Regions from separate parts of the Pseudomonas arvensis genome, predicted to be linked through region 3. Evidence: predicted binding sites of a transcription regulator. Region 3 holds the regulator's gene; each other region holds the start of a gene.
The links. Region 3 encodes FliA, which starts transcription of late flagellar genes. Its sites were predicted from a motif close to CTAAAGTTTNNNNNNNNNNNGCCGNTAA; they were not measured.
Positions count from the first base shown of each region.

Region 1: a site for FliA is predicted at 1,835-1,862, ahead of AB3G88_RS12765 (methyl-accepting chemotaxis protein). Genes of this name have one in related genera too.
Region 2: a site for FliA is predicted at 4,854-4,881, ahead of AB3G88_RS00615 (methyl-accepting chemotaxis protein). Genes of this name have one in related genera too.
Region 4: a site for FliA is predicted at 2,356-2,383, ahead of AB3G88_RS20280 (methyl-accepting chemotaxis protein). Genes of this name have one in related genera too.

Region 1 is NZ_CP162038.1:2,858,462-2,866,228, forward strand. It holds gene AB3G88_RS12755 (peptidase U32 family protein) at 1-1,271, opposite strand, end outside; gene AB3G88_RS12760 (RidA family protein) at 1,342-1,722, opposite strand; gene AB3G88_RS12765 (methyl-accepting chemotaxis protein) at 1,904-3,259, shown strand; gene AB3G88_RS12770 (oxaloacetate decarboxylase) at 3,334-4,203, opposite strand; partial or broken gene AB3G88_RS12775 (ABC transporter substrate-binding protein) at 4,503-5,459, shown strand; partial or broken gene AB3G88_RS12780 (LLM class flavin-dependent oxidoreductase) at 5,476-6,798, shown strand; gene AB3G88_RS12785 (dTMP kinase) at 6,838-7,446, shown strand.
Region 2 is NZ_CP162038.1:125,327-133,093, reverse strand. It holds gene AB3G88_RS00625 (amino acid adenylation domain-containing protein) at 1-2,337, shown strand, start outside; gene AB3G88_RS00620 (SRPBCC family protein) at 2,357-2,821, shown strand; gene AB3G88_RS00615 (methyl-accepting chemotaxis protein) at 2,859-4,739, opposite strand; gene AB3G88_RS00610 (sigma-70 family RNA polymerase sigma factor) at 5,020-5,544, shown strand; gene AB3G88_RS00605 (FecR domain-containing protein) at 5,528-6,511, shown strand; gene AB3G88_RS00600 (TonB-dependent siderophore receptor) at 6,604-7,767, shown strand, end outside.
Region 3 is NZ_CP162038.1:4,331,493-4,339,259, reverse strand. It holds gene flhF (flagellar biosynthesis GTPase FlhF) at 1-832, shown strand, start outside; gene fleN (flagellar synthesis regulator FleN) at 939-1,772, shown strand; gene fliA (RNA polymerase sigma factor FliA) at 1,769-2,509, shown strand; partial or broken gene AB3G88_RS19460 (chemotaxis response regulator CheY) at 2,680-3,055, shown strand; gene AB3G88_RS19455 (protein phosphatase CheZ) at 3,074-3,862, shown strand; gene AB3G88_RS19450 (chemotaxis protein CheA) at 3,874-6,030, shown strand; gene AB3G88_RS19445 (protein-glutamate methylesterase/protein-glutamine glutaminase) at 6,079-7,218, shown strand; gene AB3G88_RS19440 (flagellar motor protein) at 7,218-7,767, shown strand, end outside.
Region 4 is NZ_CP162038.1:4,518,856-4,526,622, forward strand. It holds gene AB3G88_RS20270 (glycosyltransferase family 4 protein) at 1-990, shown strand, start outside; gene AB3G88_RS20275 (glycosyltransferase family 4 protein) at 987-2,303, shown strand; gene AB3G88_RS20280 (methyl-accepting chemotaxis protein) at 2,413-3,978, shown strand; gene AB3G88_RS20285 (alpha/beta family hydrolase) at 4,313-5,005, opposite strand; gene ccoN (cytochrome-c oxidase, cbb3-type subunit I) at 5,085-6,509, shown strand; gene ccoO (cytochrome-c oxidase, cbb3-type subunit II) at 6,520-7,128, shown strand; gene AB3G88_RS20300 (cbb3-type cytochrome oxidase subunit 3) at 7,132-7,332, shown strand; gene ccoP (cytochrome-c oxidase, cbb3-type subunit III) at 7,329-7,767, shown strand, end outside.

The DNA of each region.
Region 1 (7,767 bases), 1.5 Mb from region 3:
ACCCACGACAGGCCGATACGGCGCTCGGCTGAGGTCTTGAGCAGTGCCTGTTGCCAGTTATGGTCCAGGTTGCGGTTCAGCGGATGGTGCGGGCGCAACTGGTGCAGGCCGGCGGGCATTTCGTTCGGCTCGACGCGGTAGCGGTAGCGCTTCTGGCCGTCTTCCTCGAACTCGCCCTTGGGCTCGGCGATGTTGGCGCGGAACCCCACCACTTCACGTTTGACCAGCACGTTCAGGCCATCACCGTTGGACAACGGCTCATGGGTGACCACTTGCAGGTCGCGCTTGCCGGCTTTTTCCACGGTCCCTACCGGCAGGCCGGTGAAGGTCGGGGTATCGAAGGCGCCGATGTCGATCTTGCGGTCGCTGACGAAATAGTCGGTGCTGCCACGGTGAAAGGTTTTTTCCGGGTCAGGCAGGAAGAAGTGCACGGTACGGCCGCTGGATGCGCGGGCGAGGTCCGTGCGGTCTTCGAGCACATCGTCGAGGCGCTGGCGGTAATAGGCGGTGATGTTCTTCACATAACCCATGTCCTTGTAGCGACCTTCGATCTTGAACGAACGCACACCGGCTTCGACCAGGGCGCGGATGTTGGCGCTCTGGTTGTTGTCTTTCATCGACAGCAAGTGCTTTTCAAAGGCCACGACGCGGCCCTGATCGTCTTTCAAGGTGTACGGCAGGCGGCAGGCCTGGGAGCAATCGCCACGGTTGGCGCTGCGGCCATTTTGCGCGTGGGAGATGTTGCACTGCCCGGAGAACGCCACGCACAGGGCGCCGTGGATAAAGAACTCGATGGCGGCATCGGTCTCGTCGGCAATGGCGCGGATTTCTTGCAGGTTCAGCTCACGGGCCAACACCAACTGCGAGAAACCGGCCTGGTCGAGAAACTTTGCGCGGGCCAGGGTGCGGATATCGGTCTGGGTGCTGGCGTGCAGCTCGATGGGCGGAATATCCAGCTCCATTACGCCCAGGTCCTGCACGATCAACGCGTCGACACCGGCATCGTAGAGCTGATGGATCAGCTTGCGTGCGGGTTCCAGTTCGTTGTCATGCAAGATGGTGTTGATGGTGGTGAAGACGCGCGCATGGTAACGGTGGGCGAATTCTACCAACTGAGCGATATCGCTCACGTCGTTACAGGCGTTATGGCGAGCGCCGAAACTGGGGCCGCCGATGTAAATGGCGTCAGCGCCATGCAGGATCGCCTCGCGCGCGATGGCGACATCGCGGGCAGGGCTGAGCAATTCCAGGTGATGCTTGGGCATGGACATAGTTTTTTTAGTCAGGCTTGTCACGGTTGAGGCGCGCATTGTAGCTGTGAAATGCCTGACCGGCACGCACTCAGGCCTTGGCGGCCATCGCGGTCACTTCCACGCGCATGCCTTCTACCGCCAACGCAGCCACGCCAACCGCCGCACGCACGGGCCACGGCTTGGCGAAGAAGCGTTTGTAGACCTCGTTGAACGCGGCGCGATCGGCCATATCCGTCAGATAGATGGTCAGGTGCATCACCCGGTCCATGGAGCTGCCGGCCTTTTCCAGCGCGACTTTCAGGGCTTGCAGGGTGCATTCGCATTGCAAGGTGATATCGCCCAGCTCCAGGCTGCCGTCAGCGCGGGTCGGGATCTGGGTGGAGACCAGGATACCGTTGAAACCGATCACGTCGGAGGAGATGGAATCGGCATCAGGATCGGGGGTGTAGGACAGGTCGTGGTTGGCCATGGGTGCCTCTCGTTGGACGGTTCGTAAAGGCGCCCATGGTCCCCGAAATCAGCCGCTTGGGCAAACCCGCGGGAGCAGCTTTTTGACGCCAGAAAATAAATATCAACGCCGCGTAAAGTCGCGTATTCAGCCGCCGATAGCGAGTTAGAGATAGCTTCTGCACACGGTTGAGGTTCACGTCATGTTCAATACAACGCTTAAAACAGAACTGGCAGCCAGGACGGCCGAAGTCACCGAATACAAGGGACTGATTGCAGCACTCGAACGCTCCATGGCCGTGGTCGAATTTGACCTCAATGGCAAGGTGTTAAGCGCTAACGACAACTTTCTGCGGACGCTGGGTTACAGCCGCGAGCAGCTGGCCGGTAAATCCCATCGTGATTTTTGCTTGCCGGCGCTCACCAGCAGCCCGGCCTACGGCCAGTTCTGGGCGGACCTCAAGGCCGGCAAGTTTGTGTCGGGCAAGTTCAGGCGGGTGGACGCCCAAGGCAAGACCATCTGGCTTGAGGCCAGCTACAACCCGGTCCTGGATGAGGGTGGCCGGGTATTGAAAGTGGTCAAGTACGCGCTGGACATCACCACCAGCGTCGAACAGGAAGCGGCTACCCGCAGCAAACTGGCGGCGCTGGACCGGGCAATGGCTGTCATCGAATTCGACTTGAACGGCCAGGTATTGGATGCCAACGCCAACTTCCTGAACGTCATGGGGTATTCGCTGGCTGAGCTCAAAGGCAAACATCACCGCCTGTTTTGCGAACCCACCTTGATCAACAGCCACGAGTACGCCGACTTCTGGCGCCGCTTGAACAACGGCGAATTCTTCACCGGGCAATTCAAACGCCTCGGCAAACATGGCCGCGTCGTGTGGCTGGAAGCGAGTTACAACCCGGTCTACGACGGCGACGGCAAGCTGCTCAAGATCGTCAAGTTCGCGAGTGACATCACCGAACGCGTGGAGAAGTTCGAAGAAGACTCCCGTGGCGCCTCGCGGGCTTACCACATCTCGTCCGAAACCGAACGGTTTGCCGAGCACGGCACTCAGGTCATTCAGGAAACTGCCACGGAGATGCGCCGGATTGCTGAAAACATCGGCTCCTCGGCGCGCCTGGTCGGGCAACTGGGCGATCGTTCGGAGCAAATCACCGCGATCGTCAACACTATTCGTGGCATTGCCGACCAGACCAACCTGCTGGCACTCAACGCCGCCATCGAAGCCGCACGGGCCGGCGACCAAGGCCGGGGCTTCGCGGTAGTGGCCGACGAAGTCCGGCAACTGGCTGGCCGAACCAGCCGCTCCACGGCGGAAATCGCCGAGATGATCGGCATGATCCTCTCCGAAACCCGCGACGCGGTGACCAGCATGAATGCCACCCAAGAAGGCGCGCAACGTGGCGTTCAACTGGCGGACCAGGCAGGTTCGGTGATCTTGCAGATTCGCACCAGCACCAGCGATGCGGTGCAGGCGGTGAGTATGTTTGCGTCGAAGCTGGATGAGTCGGAGGTGATTCCCAAGGCTGCCGTAGGTTGGGTTGGCTGATAGCGGGGAGCAGATCAGCTTTTGTGGTGAGCGGGCTTGTCGAACCGTCGCACAGCCCGCGTTGGGACTGCTACCTACTCTTTGACGTCCATGAACTCTTCAGCCCACGCCACGTAGCTTTCGGGCAGCGTGTAGGTGTGCGTCAGTTCGGTCGCGCTGAGGTTGGAGGTGCTGTGGGTTAACTGGCGTTGGGCACGCAAGCTGTCGTAAGTGGCTTTGATTGCCGCGAAATAGGCGCCATGCCCGGCAACCACCACGCGCACGCCCAGGCTGGCCAGACGCTGGGCGTCGTTGAGCTTGGGATTGCCGTAAGTCACCAGCATCAAGGGAACGGTGAGCTTTTCTGCGATCTTTTCCAGGTGTTCGAAGTCGCTCACACCCACCATGCAGATCCCATCCGCACCGGCTTTTTGATAGGCCAGCGTGCGTTCGATCACCGCTTCGGTGGGCAATACACCCGCATTGGTCCGGGCAATGATCGACAGCTCAGGGTCGACACGGGCTTCCAGGGCGGCGCGGACTTTGCCGATGCCTTCCTCGATGGAAATCAGGTCAGTGGATTTACGCCCGAATTGCGCCGGCAGCAAGGTGTCTTCAATCGTCAATGCGGCCACGCCGGCGCGCTCTAGTTCTTCGACGGTGCGCATCACGTTGAGGGCGTTGCCGTAGCCGTGGTCGGCATCTGCAATAAACGGCAGTTGGGCCACACGCCCGATGCGCGTGGCCTGCTCAACGAACTCACTCAAGGTAATCAACGCAAAATCGGGCGCCGCCAATACCTGCAACGACGCGACTGACCCTCCCAGGATACCCACTTCAAACCCCAGGTCTGCCGCGATGCGCGCGGACATGGGGTCGAATACGGAAGCGGTTTCAACGCAGCTCGGCTTGGCAAGCAATTCGCGGAAGTTACGGCGCAGCGCTGAGTGAGATTTTTTGGGCATGTTCTATCCTGGCTCTGATCGTCATATGACGACTTATGTCTATTCGTGGTCGCGCGAGATTACCATGCAGGCGGTCCGGGGATTATGACGTTTGAGCATGGGGTATGCGCGAAACAGATGTAGCACGCCCAGCTAAAAATGCACGTAAGGCATTATTATAGAATTACGTTATGCGTTATCAGTATTTTACAGTGGCCGTGGCGCGCCTCATCGTATGGCGCAGATTATTCCTGTTAACACGACCGAGACCGTACGCACGGATCGACTTGAACTGCCTGACAAGGCATCTGGAGACGAACGTGCGTTACCTGACAACACTGGCGGCCGGGTTGGCCGCCGCCTTGCTGAGCCTGACCGCGACGGCGCAAACGCTGGTGGTTGGTGACTAAAGCTACAACGCCCAGGCCGTGATGGAAGCGGCGGGGGTGCTTGATGATTTGCCCTATACCCTGGAATGGAAGCAATTTACCGCCGGGTCGCCGGTTGCTGAGGCGCTCAATGTCGGCAGCCTGGATATAGGCCTGCTGGGGGATGCGCCGGTGCTGTTTCTGGGCGCATTGGGCGCGCCGATCAAAGTGATTGCGGTCAGCCGGCAAAGCCTCGACGGCGTGGCCATCCTGGTCAGCAAGGATTCGCCCATCAAGAGCCTTGCCGATCTCAAGGGCAAGCGTGCGGCGATATGGAAAGGCTCCTGGAGCCAGCAACTGCTGCTGACGGCGCTGGATAAAGCCGGCGTGGCCCGCGACTCGCTGGAGCTGCGCTACCTCAGCGCGCTGGACGCCTCCCATGCGCTGGAAGGCGGCTCGGTTGACGTCATCGCGACCTGGGAACCTTACGTGACGCAACAGGAACGCCAAGGTGCGCGGGTGCTCGCCACGGCTGAAGGCTTGATTCCAGCACAGAGTTTCATTGCCGCCAACGCCAGTGCCGTGGACGCCAAACGGGCGCCCATCAACGATTTTCTGCAGCGCCTGAAAAAGGCGCGTGACTGGGCTCGCCAAGCGCCGGCCAACACCGATGCCTACGCCGATGCGTGGGCCAAACGTACCCGGGCGGACGCGGATATCGCTCGAACCTGGTTTGCCCGTGCGCGCACCACCGTAGAGCCCGTGACCGCCCAATCTTCCGTTGAAGCGCAAAAGACCGTGGACTTTTTTACCGGCCAGGGCTTGGTCAAGTCTTACTCGGCCGCCAGCCTGTTCGATGACTCGTTCGCGGCGTCCTTGCAGCCTGCCGTTGCCAATAAACAGCCGTGAACAGGAAGCCTCTGCAATGACCAAACGACAACTCAAACTGGGCGCCCTGACCATGGGCAGCGGCGGGCCGGGTCGCCACAACTTGTGGCTTGACCCGCAGCTGCCAGCAGATGCCAGCGTCAACATCGACTGGTACATCGACATTGCGCGTCAGGCCGAAGCGGCGCTGTTCGACCTGATATTCATCGTCGACAGCCAGTTCATCACGCCGGGCTCGCCGTCCCATTACCTCAATCGCCTGGAACCACTGACCCTGTTATCGGCGCTCGCCGTGAGCACCCGCCATATCGGCCTCGTCGGCACGCTGACCACGTCTTACAACTCGCCGTACAACGTGGCGCGGCGCCTGGCTTCATTGGACCTGATCAGCAAAGGTCGTGCAGGTTGGAACGTGGTGACCAGCGGCGATGCCGGTACTGCGGGCAATTACAGCCGGGATGAACACTACGACTACGACACACGCTACGGCCGCGCGGTCGAACATGTCCAGGTGGTGCAGGGGTTGTGGAACTCCTACGAGGAGGAAGCATTCGTGCGCGACCGGGCGACCGGGCAGTTTTTGGATCCCAGCAAGCTGCATAGCCTGAACCACCAGGGCGAACACTTTTCGGTGGTCGGCCCGTTGAATATCCAACGTTCAGCGCAAGGCCAACCGGTGATCTTCCAGGCCGGTGATTCGCAGCAGGGCCGCGAGCTGGGTGCTGCGACGGCGGATGTGATCTTCACCCATGCTGCGAGTATCGAGCAGGGCTAGGCTTTCTATCAGGATATAAAGGGCAGGGCGGTGCAACAGGGGCGCGACCCGGAGCAATTGCTGGTGATGCCGGGCGCCGAGATTTATGTCGGCGACACCGATGCACACGCGCGGGAAATCGAGCAGCACTATCATCAGGCCGACCATAGCTTTGAGCTCGCACTGAAGGAGTTTGGGCGCAATTTCGGCTGGCATGATTTCAGCCAGTACGACCTCGATGCGCCGTTTCCACAGCAAAGTCTGGAAGCGGCACGCAGCAGCTTCTTTACTGCCGCCAAACGCATTGCAGATCATGCACGGGAAAAAGGCTTCACGTTGCGTCAGACCGTGGAGTTTGGCCGGCAGTTGCGTCCGGGCGCGTTTGTGGGATCGGCTGAAACCGTCGCACGGAAAATGGCCGAATGGTTCGAAGCACGGGCTGTGGATGGGTTCAACATCTATATAGGGCATCCGCAGCAGTTCACGCGGTTTACCCAGGAAGTGATCCCTTTGTTACAGGCGCGAGGTGTGTATCGCACGGCGTATGAAGGCACGACGTTGCGCGAAAGCCTGGGCCTTGTGATTCCAAGGTTCGTGCGCGAGTGATGCTAGAGTGCGCATCGGTTTTCAACTGATGTATGAAGAATGAGTTCTCAGCTGTTTATTACCCTGGATGGGCCCAAGGGCGTTGGCAAAACTACGCTTTTGGAGGCCGTCACGACCGTACTGAGGGCAGACAACCTGAAGGTGATCCGGCTTTGCGAAAGCAAAAGTGACCCACATCGAGCGCAAACGATGGCCCTCGTCAACGAACTCGTCAGACATCCAAGTCGGGAATTGGAATTGAGGGTTTGCGAGCGTTTTGCTGAGAGTCGGGCGTGGATCACTCAGCACGTGCTGCCCAAACAGCCACGGGACAGCATCATATTGATTGATCGTTGGTACCCATCGGACGCAGCGTTTCGCCGGACCGTGCCGTTCGCAGAGATTCTTCAGTTGAACCTTGATCGAAACGTGCGAGTGCCAGACCTGCACGTCGGCGTCGTCACCGCGCCTGAGATCTCATGGGCGCGAGCGGCAGCACGACGGCGCGGGTTAAGCAGTACGGTCATGCATGCGCTGGAAGAACATGTTGCCAGCACCCAGGCGTTTGAGCAGGCGGCTGCCGAACATGGCTGGGTGTTGTGCCGTAATGAAGGAACGATCGAAGAGGCAACGATGCAGGTGGTGGCTGAGATTCAGAGAGTGGTGTGAGTCAATCAGTTAGCCGCCACCAGTAACCCATAGCTCATCCCTAATCCATTGATGCAGCAAGAGCACGAGCGCAGTTTTCAATAACTGGTAGCTTTCGTGCAACGAAAGCTCTCGCTTCATGAAATGGTAGCTTTATTTTATTCTTCATAATCAACAGTATAGCTCAGCCTTCAAAGAATGTTTGAAATTTGAAACATTGCTGCTAAACCTTGATGCAAGGTCTGGTATTGGAGCACAACATGTTCTACGCAGGGGCAATGGGAATACAGCGCAGCGATGGGGGCATGTGCCTTATAAGCAGTCTGACATGCCAGGATGGCA
Region 2 (7,767 bases), 2.0 Mb from region 3:
GCGCAGAGCCGCGTCCTGCAGTTCTCGCCGTTGAGCTTCGATTCGTCGCTGATCGATATTTTCCCTGCCTTGATAGCCGGTGCCGAGTTGGTCGTCCCAAGCGAAGAGCAACGGCGCGATCCTCACCAACTGCTTGAAATGCTCCACCAGCACTGTGTCACCCACGCCTTTCTGCCGCCCGCCCTGCTCAACATCCTGCCGCCCGACGCCTGGTTGGGACTAACGCACCTGCTGACGGGAGGCGATGCCTGCGAACCTCATGTGATCGAGCGACTGGCGGGGCAATGTCAGTTTCACAACCTCTACGGCCCTACAGAGGCGACGGTATTGGTCACCCATCGGGTGATGCAGGTCGGCGACAGCAACCGCAGCCTTGGCCTGCCCATTGCCAATAGCCAGGTGCTGATCCTTGATGCCGACCTGCAACCGGTGGATGAACAGGTGATGGGCGAGGTGTACATCATCGGCCCTGGGGTAAGCCTGGGATATGTGAACGAACCGCAACAAGCGGCCAGCGCTTTCGTCGAACTGACAGTGCCCGGTGGCCGGAACCTGCAGGCCTACCGCAGCGGCGACCTGGCCAAGTGGACCACCGAGGGCATTGTGCTGGGTGGGCGATGCGACGATCAGGTGAAGATCCGTGGCTTTCGGATTGAGCCTCAGGAAATTGAGCAATGCCTGCGCAACAGCCGGTTGTATCGCCAGGTGGCGGTAGTTATCGATGGTGAAAACAGAATCCGATGTTTTGTCGCCCAGCCTGAACCGGGTGCTACGGTGGCAGGCCTGCAGCAATATGTGCGGCTGTGGCTGCCGGATTACATGCAGCCCGACGGTTGGGTCGAGTTGGCGGGTATGCCGTACACCTGCAATGGAAAAGTCGACCGTAAAACCCTGTTGGCGCTACCGTTTGAGCCCCCTTTGCGGCCTTCTCCTTGCACTGCATGCACCGCGTTTCAAACGCGGTTAAGCAGCCTGTGGGGCGAGTTGCTGGCGTTGCCCGTTGATCGGCTGTCCATGGATGACAGCTTCTTCGATCTAGGCGGTCATTCAATGTTGCTGTCGATGCTGATGCTGCGTGTTCGCGAGCAATTCGGCGGTGGTTTCACGCTAGGTCACTTCCTGGAAGTACCGACGATCCGTACCCTCGCAACCCTGCTGGAGAACGGTGAACGGCCCGATGCTCCCTTTGCTCAGGCGATTCGGGATGCCCAGCGGAAGTGGGTGATCAACACGCTGACACAAGACCGTGCGGGGGATCCCCGCAAAGTGATCGTGACGGGGGCCAACAGTTTCGTCGGCAGCCATATCGTCGAAGCCTTACTGGCCGGCGGTGCAACCCAGGTTGCCTGCCTGGTACGCGAGGAGCCGGGGAATACCGCGATGGCACGGTTTACCGAGGCGTTGCGCGAGTACCGCCTGGCACACCTGGACCTGAGCCGGGTGCACGTCTTCGCGGCCGATATCAGCCAGCCGCAATTGGGCTTGAGCCGTGAGGTGTACGACGCCCTTGCAGAGGATTTCGGCGCACTGGTGCACAACGCGGCACGGGTCAACCACGTACTGGACTACCTCTCACTGGCGAGGGACAACGTCGACCCCATATTCGAATGCCTGCGTTTATGTGAAACACGCAGCAAAAAAGTCTTCAATTTTGTCTCGACACTGTCGGCCTCCAGCAGCATCAATTCGCGGGGACATGTGCTGGAAACGCCTGCGGCGGCCACATTGCCGCTGTACATCAAGAACGGCTACAACCTGTCCAAGTGGGTTGCCGAGCGACAGCTGGGAGGCGCACTCGCCCAAGGTGCCTGGGTGAATATCTATCGTCCCGGGAATATCAGTTTCAACAGCCGCAACGGTGTCTGCCAGCCGCAAAAAAACCGCCTGATGTTGATGCTCAAGGGGTCTCTGCAACTGGGCTTGCTGCCGCATTTGGATTTGAACTTCGATTTGATGCCTGTGGATTTTCTGGCGCGCTTCATGGCGTTCCACTGCGGCCGCTTTGAGGCCGACAGAAACGTGTTCAACCTGCATAACCCACAACCCTTGAGTTGGGAGCGCTACCTGGATGCATTCAGCCAGGCAGGCCACCCCTTCGAACGAGTGAGCATTGCGCAATGGCAGCAGGCGTTACGAACGGTGGGACCGGACAACGCACTGTTTGGCGTACTTGGGTTCTACCTTGATCGCCTGGATGAGGACATCGGCGATACTTCGACGATTCGCCACGACAACGCGCGGCACGGTGTTCAGCAGATGGGGGAGTCCTACCCCGAAAAAGATTCGGTGCTGTTGAGCAAAGGCTGTAACTACCTCAAGGCCATCGGCTTTCTTTGAAACGCCTCAGGACAACCTCATGAAACCGCTGCAACCTGATACGTTAATCCGCAACCCGAACGGCGTGCCGATCGTCGCCTGCGTCGTGGTCGATTGCCCTGCCAGCCACCTCTGGAACGCGGTGGGTCAGTTCGGGGGCTTCGATGCATTCATTCCTGCCCTGACGCATATCGAAATGACCGGCGCCGGTCTGGGCGCGTTGCGCACGAAGTTTTTCCACGATGGCAACCTCGTGGTGGAACAGCTCAATAGCCGGGATGAGCATGCGATGCGCATGACCTGGACCACGATCTACAACACCCTGGGCGTGGCCAGGTTGTGGGCGGCAATCAACGTAGAAGCACTTGGAGAACAGTGCTCCAAGGTAACCTGGACCGTTATTGCCGAGCCCGAAGACAAGGGGCAGGAGGGATTTGAACAGTTTGTGCAGGGGTTCGTCGACAGCGCCCTGGAGAATGTCCGCCGCTTGCTGGCAAAGCGATAGGAGCGAAATCGCTCGCTCCTACCACACACTCGGCAGATCAAATCTTGAAGCTATCGACCAGCTGCTTCAACCGATTGGCTTGTTGCGAGAGCGCATCGCAGTCCTTCAGGGTTTCGTTGAGATTGGTCACGCCCTGTTGGTTCAGCAGGTTTATCTGGTTGATGTCGACGTTGAGGGTTTCCACCACGGCAGTCTGTTCCTCGGTGGCCGCAGCGACGGACTGGTTCATGCCGTCGATCTCGACGATTCGCTGCGTAACGCTGACCAGGCGCTCGCCCGCCTGGTTGGCCACTTGAACGCTTTCTTCACTGGAGGTCTGACTGGCATTCATGGTGGTCACTGCCTCACGCGAACCCACTTGCAGCGAAGTGATCATTTTATGAATTTCTTCAGCCGACTCCTGGGTACGGTGAGCCAGGTTACGCACCTCATCAGCGACCACGGCAAATCCGCGTCCTGCTTCACCGGCACGAGCCGCTTCGATGGCCGCGTTCAATGCCAGCAGGTTGGTTTGCTGGGAAATACCTTTGATCACATCAAGGATGTGGCCGATGTTGTCAGTGCTGGCGTTCAGAGTTTCGATCTGGGTACAGGACAGGCTGATCTTTTGCGACAGCTCCGACATTGCCAGGATGGTTTGCTCAACTACTTTGCGCCCATCGTCGGCCTGCTCGCTGGCACCACTGGCGTGCTGTGAAGCGTCGGCGGCGTTACGTGCGATTTCCTGGGTAGCGGCGCCCAGCTCGTTAATGGCTGCGGCCACGCTGTTGGTGCGTGCGCTCTGCTCGTCAGAGCCGATGATCGAGGCATTGGACGACGCCATCACACGCTGGGACAAGTCATGCACCTGGCGTGTGGCTGAGGACACTTCGGAAATCGAGGCGTGAATACGCTCCACGAACCGGTTGAACGCACTGCCCACTTCTCCGAACTCGTCTTTGCTGGTGACCGCCAGGCGGCGGGTCAGGTCGCCCTCGCCTTGGGCAATGTCCTGCATGGCAATACCCATGGTGGTCAGGGGCCGCAGCAGCACTTGGATCAGCAAGCTCAAGAGCACGGCAATCGCGACGACGGCGATCAGCATGGCAATCAATGCGGACGTACGGAATTTACCCAGCGGTGCGTAGGCTTTGTCTTTATCAATCGACAGACCGATATACCAATCAGCACCAGGCAAGCCACTGATAGGCGTGAACGACAGGATGCGATCCTGGCCTTTGAGGACGACCTCCTGGTTAAGTTTCTCGATGCGCAGGCTGATGCCAGGATAGATATCCTTGAGGTTTTTCATCACTTGGTCTTCGTCAGGGCTGACGATGACTTGGCCGTCACCGCTGACCAGGAACGCATGGCCGATACCGCCGAAATCCACCGAGTTGATGATCTTCACCAGGGTTTGCAGGCTCAGGTCTCCGCCGACCACGCCGAGCAACTCGCCATTCTTTTTCACCGGCATGGCGATCGTTACGATCTGCCCTCCCACTGCGGCCATATAGGGCGGCGTGAGCATGGGTTTATCGGCAGCCACAGCTTGTTTGTACCAAGGACGCTGACGAGGGTCGTAACCGTCAGGCATCTTTGCGTCCGGGCGCTGGGTGAACACCCCGTTAGTTTGGCCAACATAGGTGAACTGGAAGTTCGAAGTGAACGCTGGTTGATCGACCAACCCCGGGAGGTCAGCCCCACTGCCTTGGTGGGCAACGTTTTGCGTCAGGCTTTCGAGCACCAATATTCGACCGCTGAGCCAGTTCTGCACGCTGCTGGCGGTGAGCTCACCAGACTGCTGAATAGACGACTCCAGGTTCTGCTTGATGGTGCTGCGCTGCAGATAGTCGTTGTAAAGGGTAAATAACGCGAAGGCCAGAACCACAACGCCTGACGCGGCCAACAAAATTTTATGACTGAATTTGAGATTCATTTCATCGACTTCTTTTTGCCAAAGGGGGGTGAGCGGGCCGAATGGAGCATTCCATGTAACGGTGTCGGCAGCTTCTCAGGCCGCTCTATTTCGGTGCACACATGGCTTATCAGGCTTTCGGCCACGTCGAAGCAAAACTTAGGGGTTTGTGGGAAAGATCTTCTTTTTAAGTAGGAAACCGACCAGTGGTTGTCGTACAAGGACCAGAGTTGCAAATTTTTTCCGCCTATCAAACAATGCGACTAATTATCATTTGTGACGTCTGGCCGAGCTCGTTTACATGCCGCCCTCTGAGTACATCTCGTGTGAAGAAAACGTTGTGCAGGCGCTTTACTGCACCCACCACAACTGGCTGAACACTTGGCTGCGCAGCCGCCTGGGTAATGCAGCCGATGCTGCAGACCTGGCTCAAGACACCTTCGTACGCCTATTGCAGAGAACCGAGCGTTTTGAACTCAAGGCGCCACGGGCATTTTTGCGCACAATTGCCCGAGGTTTGGTCATTGATCACTGGCGCCGCGAGGAGATCGAACGGGCCTATCTCGAATCAATCGCCCATCTGCCCGAAGCGTTGGCGCCGAGTGCTGAGGCGCGAGTATCGGTGCTGGAGTTGCTGGAGGACATCGCCCGGCTTTTGGAAGGCTTGAAACCCAAGGTGCGTAAGGCATTTCTGATGGCCCAGTGTGATGGGCTAACGTACAAACTGATCGCGCAGCAGATGGGTATCTCACTGAGGTCAGTTGAGCGTTATGTCGCCGAGGCGCTTTATCACTGCTACGTCCTGCGTTATGGCACCCATGGATAACTCCACACGCTGCGGTCCAGATCCTAGGGTGGTCAAGCAGGCTATCAGTTGGATGCTGCGCTTGCGTAACAACAGCGCCAACACTCAGTTGCTCGTGCAATGTGAGCACTGGCGCGAAGCTCATCATGATCATGAACTGGCTTGGCAACGGGTTCAGGCGCTGCAGCAGGAGCTGAATAGCCAGCTGACCGCGATCCCCGAGACGCACAGGGCACTGGAAAACAGTGCTCAGGGCCTTGGGCGGCGGCAGGCACTGAAGCTATTGTCCGGAGCACTGTTGGTGGGTTCGGCGGTATGGGTAAGCCGGGATCTGAGCGGTTGGCAGCGCTGGACTTCTGACTTCGCAACAGCCACCGGCGAGCGCCGCAGCATGCAACTGCCCGAGGGCACTCGCCTGCAACTCAACACAGACAGTGCGGTAGACCTGGATTTCAAAGCGCTGCAGCATCTGATCACATTGGTGCGTGGGGAAATCCTGGTGACCTGCGGCGCTGCTTTGTCTGCCCCCTTGTTGGTTCAAACGCGCCATGGCTTGCTCGAAGGCATCGAAGGGCGCTTTACCGTTCGCCAGGACAACGACTGCACACGCTTGAATGTGGTCAGCGGTAATGTAGTGATTCACTCACCTCACAGACCTGATGGACTTTCGACGCGCGTTCGCGCGGGAGAGAGTTACCTCCTGCGTCAGACCGAAGCCATGCTTGTTCCTCCACCGGATATGGACGTTGCTGCGTGGGCGGATGGGCTGATTGTGACTCGAAATATGCGACTCGCCGATTTCCTTTCAGAAGTTGGGCGTTATCGCCCTGGCCATTTGGGCTGCTCGATGGATATTGCAGATTTACGGCTATCGGGTGTGTTCCGTCTGGAGGACACCGATAAGTTGCTGGCGATACTTGCGCGCACACTGCCGGTACACGTGCGCTATCGCACGCCTTGGTGGGTGAGCCTGGAGCGGAGGGTCTGATTTTTTACTTTTTTTGGCGGCTTTTTTCCCAGAGTCCGGCTTAGTCAGTAAGCCAATCAATCTGCCCTTACCGGCCTCTACGGATCTTGATCATGCCTGTGTGTTTTCACCGCAATACTTGCGACTCTTCCTACCCCCTATTGGGTCAAGCCATACGCGCAGCATTGCTATCGACGGCGCTGGGTATCAGTACGGTGCCGATCACTGTCTTGGCCGCAGAAGGCAGCGCAGAGCTGGTTAATCAACACTACGAGATACCTGCAGGACCGCTGAGCGAGGTGCTCAATGAGTTCTCTCGACGGGCTGGCATTACTCTGTCCAGCACGCCTGCACAAACTCAGGGCCGGCAGTCGGTGGGGCTAAAAGGTGACTACTCTGCCGAGCAGGGTTTTACTCGTCTGCTAGAAGGCACAGGGTTGCAGGCAGTATCCGGAGACGGTGTCAGCTTTGTCTTGCAGGTGCTGCCGGAAAGCAACGCGCTGACTCTACCGACCACCGACATCAAGGGTTTCGCCTTGGGCAATGCCCTTGGGAGCATGGAAGGCTACAACGCGACTCACAGCCAGATCGCTACCAAGACTAGCACCGCCCTACTGGAGACCTCGCAATCGGTTTCGGTAGTGACGCGTGAGCAAATGGATGACCAAGGCTCCCAGACAGTTTCCCAAGCCATGCGTTACACACCAGGCGTGCTGACCAACCCTTATGGCGCAACGCATCGGTATGACTACGTGGCGATGCGCGGTTTCAATGATGGCTCGGTGGATAACATTTACCTTGATGGTTTGAAGTCCATGGGGGACAGCGGCACCTATAGCACGATGCAAGTTGATCCGTATTTCCTGGAGCGCGTGGACATTCTCAAGGGGCCTTCCTCGGTACTGTATGGGCGCAGCTCGCCCGGCGGCCTAGTGGCGCTGACCAGCAAGAAGCCGCTGTTCGAGCCTTATCACCAGGTTCAAGCGACAGTGGGAAGCAACGGGCAACGGGGGATGGGATTTGACTTCAGCGGCCCAGTGGATGAAGACAAGCGCATCGCCTATCGACTGACAGGGCTGGCGGATAAATCCGACACCCAATTCGACTACGCCAAGGAGAAGCGCTACGCATTGGCGCCAACTCTGAGCATCGACTTTACCGACGATACTTCACTGACGTTACAGGCCTATCTTCAGCATGATCCTGATGGCGGCTATCACAGCGGGATGCCAGCGGAAGGCACACTGCATCAGCGCAATGGGCAGCGAATCTCCAAC
Region 3 (7,767 bases):
GGCCAACCTGTGGCGCCGCCTGCAACGCATCGGCTTGTCCGGCCCGTTGTCCCGCGACCTGCTGGCCCTGACCACCGAAATCGAAGAACCACGCCAGGCCTGGCGCATGTTGCTGGCCCACTTGGCGCGGATGATTACTACCCCGGAAATCGAACCCCTGGAAGAGGGCGGTATCATTGCCATGGTCGGCCCTGCCGGCATGGGCAAGACCACCACCCTGGCCAAGCTGGCAGCGCGTTATGTGCTCAAGTACGGCGCGAACAACATCGCGCTGGTGAGCATGGACAGCTACCGCATCGGCGCCCAGGAGCAACTCAAGACGCTGGGCCGCATCCTCAATGTGCCGGTGACCCACGTCGACCCGGGCCAATCCCTGGCCAACGCCCTCGACCCGCTGCTGCGCAAGCGCGTGGTGCTGATCGACACCGCTGGCCTGCAAGCCAGCGACCCGGCGTTGCGCATGCAGCTGGAAAGCCTGGCCGGGCGTGGCATCAAGTCGAAAAATTACCTGGTGCTTGCAACCACCAGCCAGAAACAGGTTCTTACCGCTGCGTACCATAGCTACAAGCGCTGCGGCCTGGCCGGTTGCATCCTGACCAAACTGGATGAAACCGCCAGCCTGGGCGAAGTGTTGAGCCTGGCTATCAGCCATGAACTACCGGTTGCCTACCTGACCGACGGGCCGCGGATCCCGGATGATCTGCATCTGCCGCGCCGTCATCAGTTGGTCAGCCGCGCCGTCAGCGTGCAAATGCAAGAAGAGCCTAGCGAGGAAGCGATGGCCGATATGTTCGCCGACCTCTACCACAACCCGGCAAAACGGGTCGGTTGAAGTCAGGATGAACACCGTGAAATGTACCTACATCGATGGTCTGCAAGCGATTCACGCGGCCAAGCCATGTAGCCTGCGTCTAAGCAAGACAAGGTAAAGAAATAAAATGGGCAGCATGCATCCCGTACAGGTGATCGCGGTGACCGGCGGCAAAGGTGGCGTCGGGAAAACTAACGTGTCAGTGAATTTGTCCCTGGCCCTGGCAGAGCTTGGCCGTCGCGTCATGCTGCTGGACGCTGACCTGGGGCTGGCGAACGTCGACGTTCTGCTGGGACTGACGCCCAAACATACCCTTGCCGATGTGATCGAAGGGCGCTGCGAGCTGCGCGATGTGCTGCTCCAGGGCCCCGGTGGGATCCGCATCGTGCCGGCCGCCTCCGGCACCCAGAGCATGGTGCACCTGAGCCCGGCGCAACATGCCGGCCTGATCCAGGCATTCAGTGATATCGGCGACAACCTCGACGTGCTGGTGATCGACACCGCCGCCGGGATCGGCGAGTCCGTGGTCAGCTTCGTGCGCGCCGCGCAGGAAGTGTTGCTGGTGGTCTGCGATGAACCCACCTCGATCACCGACGCCTACGCCCTGATCAAACTGCTTAACCGTGACTACGGCATGAACCGCTTCCGCGTCCTGGCCAACATGGCCCAGAGCCCGCAGGAAGGGCGCAACCTGTTCGCCAAGTTGACCAAGGTCACGGATCGCTTTCTCGATGTCGCCTTACAATACGTCGGCGCAGTTCCCTACGACGAGTGTGTGCGCAAGGCTGTGCAAAAGCAGCGTGCGGTCTACGAAGCGTTCCCTCGTTCCAAATGCGCACTGGCGTTCAAGGCTATTGCCCAGAAGGTCGATACCTGGCCGTTGCCCGCCAACCCACGGGGGCATCTGGAGTTTTTCGTCGAGCGATTGGTACATCAGACGAGCGCAGGACCGGTGCTATGACAGCGAACGGCTACAACGCCTACAAGAAGTCTGCCCGTGACAGTCAGGGTGAGTTGATTGAGCGCTATGCGCCGCTGGTCAAGCGTATCGCCTATCACCTGTTGGCACGCCTGCCTGCCAGCGTGCAGGTCGAAGACCTGATCCAGGCCGGCATGATCGGCTTGCTCGAAGTGTCGACCAAGTACGACGCCAGCAAAGGCGCGAGTTTCGAGACGTATGCGGGCATCCGCATCCGTGGCGCGATGCTCGATGAGGTGCGTAAAGGCGATTGGGCACCGCGTTCGGTGCATCGCAATACGCGCATGGTCAGTGACGCAATTCGTGCAATTGAAGCAAAAACCGGCCGCGACGCTAAAGATCACGAAGTTGCGGCCGAACTCCAATTGAGTCTCGACGATTACTACGGGATTTTGAACGATACCTTGGGCAGCCGCCTGTTCAGTTTCGACGACCTGTTGCAGGACGGCGAACACGAAGGGTTGCACGAGGACGGCGCGAGCGCGCACATGGAGCCGTCACGTGACTTGGAGGATGAACGCTTCCAGGGCGCATTGGCGGACGCCATTGCCAACTTGCCCGAGCGCGAGCGGTTAGTGTTGGCGCTGTACTACGACGAAGAGCTGAACCTCAAGGAAATCGGTGAGGTCCTGGGGGTCAGCGAATCGCGTGTCAGCCAGTTGCACAGCCAATGCGCAGCCCGCTTGCGGGGGCGTTTGGGAGAGTGGCGAGCGCGCTGACAGGCAGTGTGGGGAGCACTGCAAAGCGATACCGCGATGGTGATAGGCCATCGCGGGTTCGATCCGTGGTGCCCCCGGCAGTCCTTTTTGTGTAATGCCTGTTGATTGAAATGGCGCGTCCAGGTGCTGGGCGCGTTTAAGACTGCTTGGAGGTCGAATTGGACAAGAACATGAAAATCCTCATCGTTGATGACTTCTCAACGATGCGGCGGATCATAAAAAACCTGTTGCGTGACCTTGGGTTCACAAACACGGTCGAGGCGGATGACGGCCTTACGGCGATTCCGATCCTCAACAGCGGGAGCATCGACTTTCTGGTAACGGACTGGAACATGCCAGGCATGACGGGCATCGACTTGTTGCGCCACGTGCGCGCCGACGAAAAATTGCGCAGTCTTCCCGTGTTGATGGTAACCGCCGAAGCCAAGCGTGAGCAGATCATCGAAGCCGCCCAAGCCGGGGTCAACGGTTACGTGGTCAAGCCATTCACTGCACAGGCCTTGAAAGAGAAGATCGAAAAAGATCTTTGAACGCATCCACGGCTAATGCCATCGCGGGGGAGCTATGGAGCATAACGAATCGTCACAGGGAGACTTCGAGTCCACCCTGAAAAAGCATGCTCACCAGTTGGTCGACAGCCTTGAAAAAGGCCATTTCGGCGACGCGGTGCAGTTGATCCATGAGCTCAACCAGACCCGTGACCGCGGCCTGTACCAGGAAGTGGGCAAGCTCACACGCGAGCTGCACAGTGCGATCGTCAATTTTCAGATTGACCCGCACATGCCCCAGGCCGAAGAAATCTCGCAGATCACTGATGCCACCGAACGCCTGTCCTACGTGGTCAGGCTGACCGAGGCCGCGGCCAACCGCACCATGGACCTGGTGGAAAACGCCACGCCTCTGGTCAATGGCATGGCCACTGAAGCCCAGGCGCTGAGCGTTGACTGGGGCCGCTTCATGCGTCGTGAAGTGGGGGCTGAAGAGTTTCGTGAATTGGCCCGTCGGGTTGACGGTTTCCTGTCGCGCAGCGAACAGGAAAACCGCACGGTCGCCAGCAACCTCAATGACATCCTGCTGGCCCAGGATTATCAGGACCTCACCGGTCAGGTGATCAAGCGCGTGACCCAGTTGGTCACCGAAGTGGAAAGCAATCTGCTCAAATTGGTGCTCATGGCTGGCCAGGTAGACCGTTTTGCCGGCATCGAACATGACCGCGAAGCGATCCTCTCTGAAAAAGATCCACAAAAACATCTCGCCAAGGGTGAAGGTCCGCAGATTCATGCCGATAAACGTGAAGACGTTGTGTCAGGTCAGGATGACGTAGATGACCTGTTATCCAGTTTAGGCTTCTAAGGAGCACCCACATGAGCTTCGGCGCCGATGAAGAGATCCTTCAGGATTTCCTTGTAGAGGCCGGCGAAATTTTAGAGCAACTGTCCGAACAACTGGTCGAGCTGGAAAGCCGACCGGATGATGCGAACCTGCTCAATGCAATTTTTCGCGGTTTTCATACTGTAAAAGGGGGCGCCGGCTTCCTCCAGCTCCATGAGCTGGTGGAGTGCTGCCACATCGCCGAGAACGTGTTCGACATCCTGCGCAAGGGTGAGCGTCACGTTGATTCGGAGTTGATGGACGTGATTCTCGAAGCACTGGATGCGGTCAACGGCATGTTCAGCGAAGTTCGCGAACGTGCCCCGATCACCGCGGCCACCCCGGAACTGCTGGCCGCCCTGGCGCGCTATGCAGAGCCGGCCGACACCACGGCAGCGCCGGTGGTCGAGGCTGAGCCTGAGCCGGTGGCGGAGCCTGAAGCGGACGTGACCGACAGTGAGTTCGAGCAGTTGCTCAACTCCCTCAGTGCCGTCAAGGCCGAGGCTGAAGCGCCGGCCGCCGTTGCCCCGCCAGCGGCGCCGACCAGCGAAGACATCACCGACGCCGAGTTCGAATCGCTGCTCGACCAGTTGCACGGCAAGGGCCAGTTCGCCGCCGATGCGGTGGCGCCTGTCGCGGCTGTCGAAGCACCTGCGGCCCCGGCCAGCACCGACATCACCGATGACGAATTCGAAGCCTTGCTGGACCAGTTGCACGGCAAAGGCACGTTTGCGGTCGACGCCCTGCCGGAAGTGGCGGCAGCGCCTGCTGCGGCCGCCAGTGCCAAGCCTGCGGACGATGGGTTGATCTCCGATCACGAATTCGAAGCGCTGCTGGACGATTTGCACGGCAAGGGCAAGTTCACCGAAGTCGCCTCGACGGCGGCTGTGGCCACGGCGGCACCGGTTGCCGCCAAGGCCGCCGCGCCAGCACCTGCGCGTGCTGCGGCGCCACCGCCGCCGGAAAAACCGGCCAGTGAAGCCGAAACCACCGTGCGGGTTGATACCGCGCGCCTGGACGACATCATGAACATGGTCGGCGAGCTGGTGCTGGTGCGTAACCGCCTGGTGCGCCTGGGCCTGAGCAGTGGTGATGAAGCCATGCAAAAGGCCGTGTCGAACCTCGACGTGGTGACCGCTGACCTGCAAACCGCGGTGATGAAGACCCGGATGCAGCCGATCAAGAAAGTCTTCGGCCGCTTCCCGCGCCTGGTTCGTGACCTGGCGCGCCAACTGAAGAAAGAGATCAACCTGGAACTGGTGGGTGAAGAAACCGACCTCGACAAAAACCTTGTCGAGGCCCTGGCCGACCCGCTGGTCCACTTGGTGCGCAACGCTGTCGACCACGGCGTCGAAACGCCGGAAGAACGCGAAGCCTCGGGCAAGTCCCGTGGCGGCAAGGTGATTCTGGCGGCGGAGCAGGAAGGCGACCACATCCTGCTGTCGATCACCGATGACGGCAAGGGCATGGACCCGGCGATCTTGCGCAATATCGCGGTCAAGCGTGGCGTGATGGACAAGGACGCCGCCGACCGCCTGACCGACACCGAATGCTACAACCTGATCTTCGCCCCAGGCTTCTCGACCAAAACCGAGATTTCCGACGTGTCGGGCCGTGGCGTGGGCATGGACGTGGTGAAGACCAAGATCAGCCAGCTCAATGGTTCGATCAACATCTACTCGACCAAGGGCCAGGGCTCCAAGATCGTGATCAAGGTGCCGTTGACCTTGGCGATCATGCCGACCCTGATGGTGATGCTGGGCAACCAGGCGTTCGCCTTCCCGCTGGTCAACGTCAACGAGATCTTCCACCTCGACCTGTCGCGCACCAACGTGGTGGACGGCCAGGAAGTGGTGATCGTGCGCGACAAGGCGCTGCCGCTGTTCTACCTCAAGCGCTGGCTGGTTGCATCGGCTGCCCATGAAGAACAGCGCGAAGGCCATGTGGTGATTCTCTCGGTGGGCACCCAGCGGATCGGCTTTGTCGTCGACCAACTGGTTGGCCAGGAAGAAGTGGTCATCAAGCCTTTGGGCAAAATGCTGCAGGGGACCCCGGGCATGTCGGGTGCGACCATCACCGGTGACGGTCGGATCGCGCTGATTCTCGATGTTCCGAGCATGCTCAAGCGTTACGCCGCACGGCGTATTTGATTCTGGTGGGGCAGGGCGGTAATGCCCGCCCCACCTAACGGAGTGTTTATGGCAGTCAAGGTCCTGGTGGTGGACGATTCGGGTTTCTTCCGCCGCCGCGTCTCGGAAATTCTTTCCGCCGATCCAAGCATCCAGGTGGTCGGTACGGCCACCAACGGCAAAGAGGCGATTGATCAAGCCATTGCGCTGAAGCCGGACGTGATCACCATGGACTACGAGATGCCGATGATGGATGGCATTACGGCAGTCCGGCACATCATGCAACGCTGCCCGACCCCGGTATTGATGTTCTCCTCGCTGACCCATGAAGGCGCCCGAGTGACCCTCGATGCGCTGGATGCCGGTGCGGTGGACTTCCTGCCGAAGAATTTCGAAGACATCTCGCGCAACCCCGAGAAGGTCAAGCAAATGCTGTGCGAGAAAGTCCACAGCATTTCCCGCAGTAACCGTCGCAGCCTGTTCAGCGCGCCTACGCCAGCGCCTGCCCCGGTAGCGCCTGCGGCTGCACCTACCAGTTCCTCGTTCAGTCGCCCGGCGCCTGCCCCGGTTGCCCGGCCCGCGCCGCCGCCGGTACGCACCTCGGCACCGACGGCTGGGCATTCCCATTCGCCAGCGCCCAAGCGCAAGGCCTACAAACTCGTTGCCATCGGTACGTCTACCGGCGGCCCAGTGGCCTTGCAGCGCGTACTGACCCAACTGCCGGCCAACTTCCCGGCGCCGATCGTGTTGATCCAGCACATGCCGGCGGCGTTTACCAAAGCCTTTGCCGAGCGTCTGGACAAGCTGTGCCGCATCAGCGTCAAGGAAGCCGAGGATGGCGACATCCTGCGTCCGGGCCTGGCGTTGCTGGCCCCGGGCGGCAAGCAGATGATGGTCGACGGCCGTGGCGCAATCAAAATCCTGCCGGGTGACGAGCGCCTCAACTACAAGCCGTGCGTGGACATTACCTTCGGTTCTGCAGCCAAGTCCTACGGCGACAAAGTTCTGGCGGTAGTGCTTACCGGCATGGGCGCCGACGGCCGTGAAGGCGCGCGTCTGCTCAAGCAGGGCGGCAGCGCGATCTGGGCCCAGGACGAAGCCAGCTGCGTGATCTATGGCATGCCGATGGCCATCGTCAAGGCTGACCTGGCCGACGCCGTGTACAGCCTGGACGACATCGGCAAGCATCTGGTGGAGGCCTGCCTCTGATGGATGTGTTGAGCCTGATCGGCATCACCATGGCGTTTGTCGCCATTATCGGCGGCAACTACCTCGAAGGTGGTCACCTCGGCGCGCTGGCCAACGGCCCGGCGGCGCTGATCGTGATCGGCGGCACTGTGGGCGCTGCGTTGTTGCAGTCACCGATGAGTTCGTTCAAGCGTGCGATGCAGATCGTGGTCTGGATTATTTTCCCGCCACGTGTCGACTTGGCCGGTGGCATCGACCGGGTGGTCAACTGGAGCCTCACCGCACGCAAGGAAGGCCTGCTGGGCCTGGAAGGCGTGGCGGATGCCGAACCCGACAGCTACTCGCGCAAAGGCCTGCAATTGCTGGTCGACGGCGCCGAGCCGGAAGCGATCCGCAGCATCCTTGAAGTGGATTTCTACACCCAGGAAAGCCGCGACATCAACGCCGCCAAAGTTTTTGAAAGCATGGGCGGCTACGCGCCGACCATCGGCATCATCGGCGCAGTCATGGGCCTGATCCACGTGATGGGCAACCTGGCCGATCCTTCCCAATTGGGCAGCGGTATTGCGG
Region 4 (7,767 bases), 190 kb from region 3:
GCAATCGGCCGCCTCAGCCCCACCCGACAAGTCCTACGCATCGTTGCACGGTTGTGGACTCACCTCGGCCTGCTGGCGCGGATAGCCTGGCATCGGCCGACGGTGGTGCATGCCCATGACGTCAATACCTTGCCCACGGCTTGGCTGGCGGCCAAGTTATGCGGGGCGAAGGTGGTGTATGACGCCCATGAAATCAGCACCAGCCGTGAAGGCTATAACAGCTTCCGTGGCCTGGTGGCCCGCGTGGAACGGACGTTGATGCCGAGGGTACAGGGCACGATCACCACGACCGACGCCCGCGCCAAGTTCTTTGCCCGCGCTTACGGGATCCCGCGTCCCGTGGTGCTGCAAAATCGTCCGCGCTTCACGGTCAGCCCTTCCACCGGGCGCATTCGCGAGGAACTGGGGCTGACCCAGGCCTGGCCGGTGGTGATCTATCAAGGTGGGTTGCAGCAAGGCCGCGGCCTTGAACGCCTGGTTCGGATCGCCGCGACGGTGCCCGCGACTTATTTTGTGTTCGTCGGTGGCGGCCGCCTGGCCAAGCCCTTGAGCGAACTCAGCCAGGCGCTGGGCCTGACGGAACAGGTGCACTTTATCCCGATGGTTTCCCTGGCCGACTTGCCCAGCTATACGGCATCAGCGGACATCGGGGTTCAACCGATTGAAAATACCTGTCTGAACCATTTCACCACCGACTCCAACAAGCTGTTCGAGTACCTGATTGCCGGCCTGCCCGTGGTGGCGACCGACCTGCCGGAGATTCGACGCATTGTGCGGGCATACGATATCGGGCTATTGGTGCGCGACCGTGACGATGCCGCCTTGAGTGCTGCACTCAATCAACTGTCCAGCGACCCGCAACTGCGCAAAGTGCTGGCGCAAAAAGCGTCACAGGCCGCCGCGCAGCTCAATTGGGAGCAGCAGGAAGATCAGTTGTTGAACCTGTACCAAACCGTACTGGAGCGCGGGCATAGCGCCCCACGCCAATGACCCGACGCATCCTGCTCCTGAGCTTCTACTACCCGCCGGACCTGGCGGCAGGCTCGTTTCGCGTCGAAGCGCTGGCCAAGGCACTGCTGGCGCACAGTGGCGCCAACGTGCACATCGATGTGCTCACGACGCAGCCTAACCGCTACCACTCGTACAACACCCAGGCCGAGGATTTTCAGGCGGGCCCACGCTTGACGATCCGGCGCATTCCCCTGCCCCCTCACAAAAGCAGGATGGCCGATCAAGTCAGGGCGTTTACCGCCTATGCCCGTGGTGTGAACAACGCGGTCAAGGGTCAGGAGTACGACCTGATTGTCGCGTCTTCATCACGCCTGATGACCGCCGCGTTGGGCGCGGCCCTATCATTCAGGAGCAAAACCTCGTTGTACCTGGATATCCGGGATATTTTCGTCGATACCTTGCCCGAGCTTTTCCCCGGTAAGTTTGGTCGGATGGTGACCCTGTTCTTCTCTTGGGTGGAGCGCTTCACGATCCACCAGGCCAGTCGGGTCAACCTGATTTCCCCGGGCTTCGAGGACTACTTTGTCGAGCGTTACCCAGGCCTGGCATTTTCGACGTATACCAATGGCGTCGATGACCTGTTCCTGCCGCCCTTGGGCAGCCCGCAAGTGCCCGCCCCCCACGCGAGCCGCCTTAAAATCCTGTACGCGGGCAACATTGGCGCAGGTCAGGGCCTTGAGCATATCCTACCGGCGCTGGCGCAGAAGCTGGCGAGCAAGGCCCAGTTCTATGTCATCGGTGACGGCGGTAGCGCGGACAAACTGCGCAGCGCCCTGGCGCAGCAAAACATTACTAATGTTGAGCTGATCGCCCCGACCAAACGCTCCAACCTGATCGAGCATTACCGGCAAGCCGATATCCTTTTTCTGCACCTCAACACCTTCAAGTCCTTTCGGCGCGTGTTGCCCTCCAAACTGTTCGAGTACGCTGCCACCGGCAAGCCGATCCTGGCGGGGCTGGCCGGTTACGCCAAGCAGTTCACCACCGCCAAGATCACCAATGCCTGCGTGTTTGAACCCGGAGATATCGACGGCGCGCTGCAGGCCCTGGACCGATTGAGCCTGTCGACCGTCAACCGGACCGCGTTCAAGGAAAACTATTCCCGCAGCCTGATCCAGCACCACATGGCGCTGGATGTGCTGAGCACCCCGCGACGAATGAAAGCACCTGGCCGTATCCTGCAGCACTTCCAAGCAATCAAGCGCTGGGCCTTTCTGCGCTTGGACTGGATGAGTTCACCCTGCCGATTCCCAGTCATCACCGAAGTGATGGCCGCCTCTCTGTTGGGCTAGACGAACAGGGCCCTTGAACCTGCGGTTTTTTACACGTGCTGTAAGAATAATCTTCAATATTTCGCTCTGCGTGCCGATACCCCCTGAAAGCCTTGCGGATTGAACAACCATGCGTAATAACCAACCCGTTACCCAGCGCGAACGCACCTTCCCCGCTCAGCAACGGTTGATCTCAACCACAGATGCCAAAGGCGTGATCACCTACTGCAACGACGCTTTCGTCGAGATCAGTGGGTTCACCCGTGAAGAACTGCTGCGCGCGCCGCACAACCTGGTGCGTCACCCGGATGTGCCGGCGGCGGTGTTCGGGCATATGTGGACCACGCTCAAACAAGGCTTGCCATGGATGGGCATCGTCAAGAACCGCTGCAAGACGGGCGATCACTACTGGGTTAACGCCTATGTGACGCCGGTCTTCGAAGGCAACCAGGTGGTCGGCTACGAATCGGTGCGCATCAAGCCCACCGCCGAGCAGATCCGCCGGGCCGAAGCGCTCTACCAACGCATCAACCAGGGCAAGTCGGCCGTTCCCCAGCGGGACAAGTGGCTACCGGTGTTGCAGGACTGGCTGCCGTTTATCCTGGTCAGCCAGTTGAGTTTCATGATCGGTGCGTCGCTCAATTCCCACTGGGGCTTTGCCCTGGCGGCAGGGTTGTCGGTGCCGTTGGGCCTGCTGGGCCTGAGCTGGCAACAGCGCGGCCTCAAGCGCCTGCTGCGCCTGGCCGAGCAGACCACCTCCGACCCGTTGATCGCGCAGATGTACACCGACAGCCGTGGCGCACAGGCGCGGTTGGAGATGTCGATCCTCAGCCAGGAAGCACGTCTGAAGACCTGTCTTACGCGCTTGCAGGACACTGCCGAGCATCTGAACGACCAGGCGGCGCAGTCCAACACCCTGGCGCACAACAGCTCCAGCGGCCTGGAACGCCAGCGCGTGGAAACCGAACAGGTGGCCACGGCGGTCAATCAGATGGCGGCGACCACCCAGGAAGTCGCCAGCCATGTGCAGCGCACGGCTGATGCCACCCAGGAAGCCAATCGCCTGACCGGTCGCGGCCGCGACATCGCCGGGGAAACCCGCGAGGCGATTCAGCGCCTGTCGGTGGCTGTGGGTGAGACCGGCGTGACTGTCACCCAGCTGGCCAAGGACAGTGACGAGATCGGCGGCGTTGTCGACGTGATCAAAGGCATTGCCGACCAGACCAACCTGTTGGCGTTGAACGCCGCTATCGAAGCAGCGCGTGCCGGCGAGATGGGCCGAGGGTTTGCCGTGGTGGCCGACGAAGTGCGCCAGCTGGCGCAGCGTACGGCCGAGTCGACCGGGCAGATTCATGCCCTGATCGCCAAGCTGCAACAAACCGCCGCCGCCGCCGTGCAAACCATGGACGCCGGGCATCGCCAGGCTGAAGAAGGTGTGGCGCGGGTGATGGAAGCGGATCAGGCGTTGGTGGGAATCAGCGAAGCGGTGGCGCATATCACTGACATGACGACGCAGATTGCAGCAGCGACTGAAGAGCAAAGCTCGGTGGCTGAAGAGATCAGCCGCAACATCAGTACGATTGCGTTGTTGGCGGACCAGACGTCGGAGCAGGCGCTGAATTCGGCGCAATTGAGTGAAGAGCTGACGCATACGGCCAATACCCAGTATTCGCTGGTAGAGCGGTTTAACCGGTAGACCGCTATCGGAGGCAAGCCCCCTCACACATTGGACCGAGTTCCAACTTTGGAATGTGGTCAAAATGTGGGAGGGGGCTTGCCCCCGATAAGCATAGCTATCTACACAACTCTCAAAGGCTTATACATAACTCTGTGGTGAGCGGGCTTGTCCCGCGCTGGGCTGCGCAGCAGCCCCAAAACCAGGCAACTTGGTTTTTCTGAAAAAACGCGGTGGCTTTGATGGGGCTGCTGCGCAGCCCAGCGCGGGACAAGCCCGCTCACCACAACAGCCCAGTTGCCATAGATTCAGCATCCACGGGAAGTTGTGTAGATACCTATGCCCCGATAAGGCCCTAACAGCCGCCGAGAAACCCGGCAACTTGCACCGCCGCAGCCTCCAGATGCTGCTCATGACTGAACCCCGATGCCTTCAACGGCTTCAAGTCATGATCTCCCGCCACCAACCAAATCACCTCGATGCTCGGTGACAGCACATACCCCTCCACCGCCGCCCGATTGCCCAACGCATCGCGCTCTCCCTGCACGATCAGCGTCGGCGTTTTCAGCCCCGCCAAATGTTCGACCCGTGGTTTTTCCGGTTTGCCCACGGCATAGAACGGATAGCCCAGGCACACCAGCCCTTCTGCGCCCAGTTCATCGGCCAACAAACTGGCCATGCGCCCGCCCATGGACTTGCCGCCAACGGCCAGTTTCCCAGCGACATGACGTCGCACCTCGGCATATACCTCGCGCCAGGCTTCCAGCAGTTTCGGTGCCGGGTTCGGCGGGCGTTTGCCGCCGTCCAACCGGCGTTGGGCCATGTAGGGAAATTCGAAGCGCAGCACGTTGACGCCATGCCCGGCAAGGCGTGCAGCCATGTCGTTCATGAAGGATGAGTCCATCGGCGCACCGGCGCCGTGAGCCAGGATCAGCGTCACCGGCGGACGCGCGATAGACCCTTTCGCCCCATCCCACAACCAGCCGCGTTCCCGCACACACTGCGCCCATTGATCCCCGTCAATACTGGCCTTGTGCTCTTTGCCCATGCTTGCCTCGCTATTTAGTCTGCCTATAACTCCAGCCCAAGTGCCGCACTTGCTTGGGTTGAACCGTGGATGGGGAACCATGAACACTACTTTAAGTACCGCCTATAACTACAAGGTGGTCCGCCAATTCGCCATTATGACGGTGGTGTGGGGCATCGTCGGCATGGGGCTCGGGGTTTTTCTCGCCGCCCAATTGGTTTGGCCCGCGCTCAACTTCGATTTGCCCTGGACCAGCTTTGGCCGTTTGCGCCCACTGCACACCAACGCGGTGATCTTCGCCTTCGGCGGCTGCGCGCTGTTTGCCAGCTCGTTCTATTCGGTGCAACGCACCTGCCAGACTCAACTGTTCGCGCCGAAAATCGCCGCGTTCTGCTTCTGGGGCTGGCAACTGGTCATCCTGCTGGCCGCGATCACCTTGCCGCTGGGCTACACCAGTTCCAAGGAATACGCCGAGCTGGAATGGCCGATCGACATCCTGATCACCATTGTCTGGGTGGCCTACGCCGTCGTGTTCTTCGGCACGGTAATGAAGCGCAACACCAAGCATATCTATGTCGGCAACTGGTTCTTCGGTGCGTTCATCATCACCGTGGCGATTCTGCATATCGTCAACAACCTGGAAATCCCGGTCAGCCTGACCAAGTCCTACAGCCTCTACGGCGGTGCGACGGATGCCATGGTGCAGTGGTGGTATGGGCACAACGCGGTAGGCTTTTTCCTCACTGCAGGCTTCTTGGGGATGATGTACTACTTCGTGCCCAAGCAGGCCGAACGTCCGGTGTATTCCTATCGCTTGTCCATTGTGCACTTCTGGGCGCTGATCACCCTGTACATCTGGGCCGGCCCGCACCACTTGCACTACACCGCGCTGCCGGACTGGGCACAGTCCCTGGGCATGGTGATGTCGCTGGTACTGCTGGCACCGAGCTGGGGCGGCATGATCAACGGCATGATGACCCTGTCGGGCGCCTGGCATAAGTTGCGCAGCGACCCGATCCTGCGTTTTCTCGTGGTCTCCCTGGCGTTCTACGGCATGTCGACCTTCGAAGGCCCGATGATGGCAATCAAGACCGTCAACGCCCTCTCCCACTACACCGACTGGACCATCGGCCACGTACATGCCGGCGCTCTCGGTTGGGTGGCGATGATTTCCATCGGCGCGCTGTACCACATGATCCCGAAAATCTTCGGTCGCGAGCAGATGTACAGCCTCGGCCTGATCAACGCGCACTTCTGGCTGGCCACCATCGGCACCGTGCTCTACATCGCCTCGATGTGGGTCAACGGCATTGCCCAGGGCCTGATGTGGCGGGCGATCAACGAAGACGGCACCTTGACCTACTCCTTCGTCGAAACCCTGGTGGCCAGTCACCCTGGCTTCATCGTGCGGTTGGTGGGCGGTGCGGTGTTCCTCAGCGGCATGTTCCTGATGGCTTACAACACCTGGCGCACCGTGCGTTCGCCGCAGCCAGTCGAAGCCACTACCACTGCGCAGTTGGCCTGAGGAGTCTGTGATGAAACACGAAACGATTGAAAAGAACGTCGGCCTGCTGATGCTGCTCATGGTGCTTGCTGTGAGCATCGGCGGCCTGACCCAGATCGTCCCGCTGTTCTTCCAGGATGTGACCAACAAGCCGGTGGAAGGCATGAAACCCTACACCGCGCTGCAACTGGAAGGCCGCGACATCTACATCCGCGAAGGCTGTGTGCAGTGTCACTCGCAGATGATCCGCCCGTTCCGCGCCGAAACCGAACGCTACGGCCACTACTCCGTGGCGGGCGAGAGCGTGTGGGATCACCCGTTCCTGTGGGGCTCCAAGCGCACCGGTCCGGACCTGGCACGCGTCGGCGCCCGCTACTCGGACGACTGGCACCGCGCGCATTTGTACAACCCGCGCAACGTGGTGCCCGAGTCGAAAATGCCGGCCTACCCGTGGCTGGTCACGGCCCAGGTCGACAGCAGCCACACCGAGACCAAGTTGAAGGTGATGCGCACCCTCGGCGTGCCGTACACCGACGACGACATCACTGCCGCGGTCGCCAGCCTCAAGGGCAAGACCGAGATGGACGCGCTGGTTTCATACCTGCAAGTGCTCGGCACTGCCATCAAGAGCAAGAGGTGAGCCATGGGATTTGAATTCGATGCGGGCACCATCCGCGGCCTTGGCACGCTGGTCGTCGCCATTGCCTTTATCGGCCTGTCGCTGTGGGTGTTCAACAACCGGCGCAATGAGGAATTCGAGCAGGCGCGCCTGCTGCCCTTCGCCGATGAACCTTCTCCATCCGACGCTCAAGAAGCGCCTGCAACAAGGAGCAACCGGCCATGACCCTATTCTGGAGTACATGGATCTGCGTACTGACCCTCGGCAGCCTGATCGGCCTGACTTGGCTGTTGATCGGCACCCGCAAGGGCGAGACCAAAGGCAGCGTGGACCAGACCATGGGCCACGCCTTCGATGGCATCGAGGAATACGACAACCCGCTGCCCCAGTGGTGGTTCATGCTGTTCGCCGGCACTCTGGTGTTCGCGGTCGGCTACCTGGTCCTCTACCCCGGCCTGGGCAACTGGAAAGGCGTGCTGCCGGGTTATGAAGACGGCTGGACGTCGGCCAAGGAATGGGACAAGGAAATGGCCAAGGCCGACACCAGGTTCGGGCCGATCTTCGCCAAATTCTCGGCCATGCCCGTGGAAGAAGTGGCCAAGGACCCGCAGGCGCTGAAGATGGGCGGTCGCCTGTTCGCCTCCAACTGCGCGGTGTGCC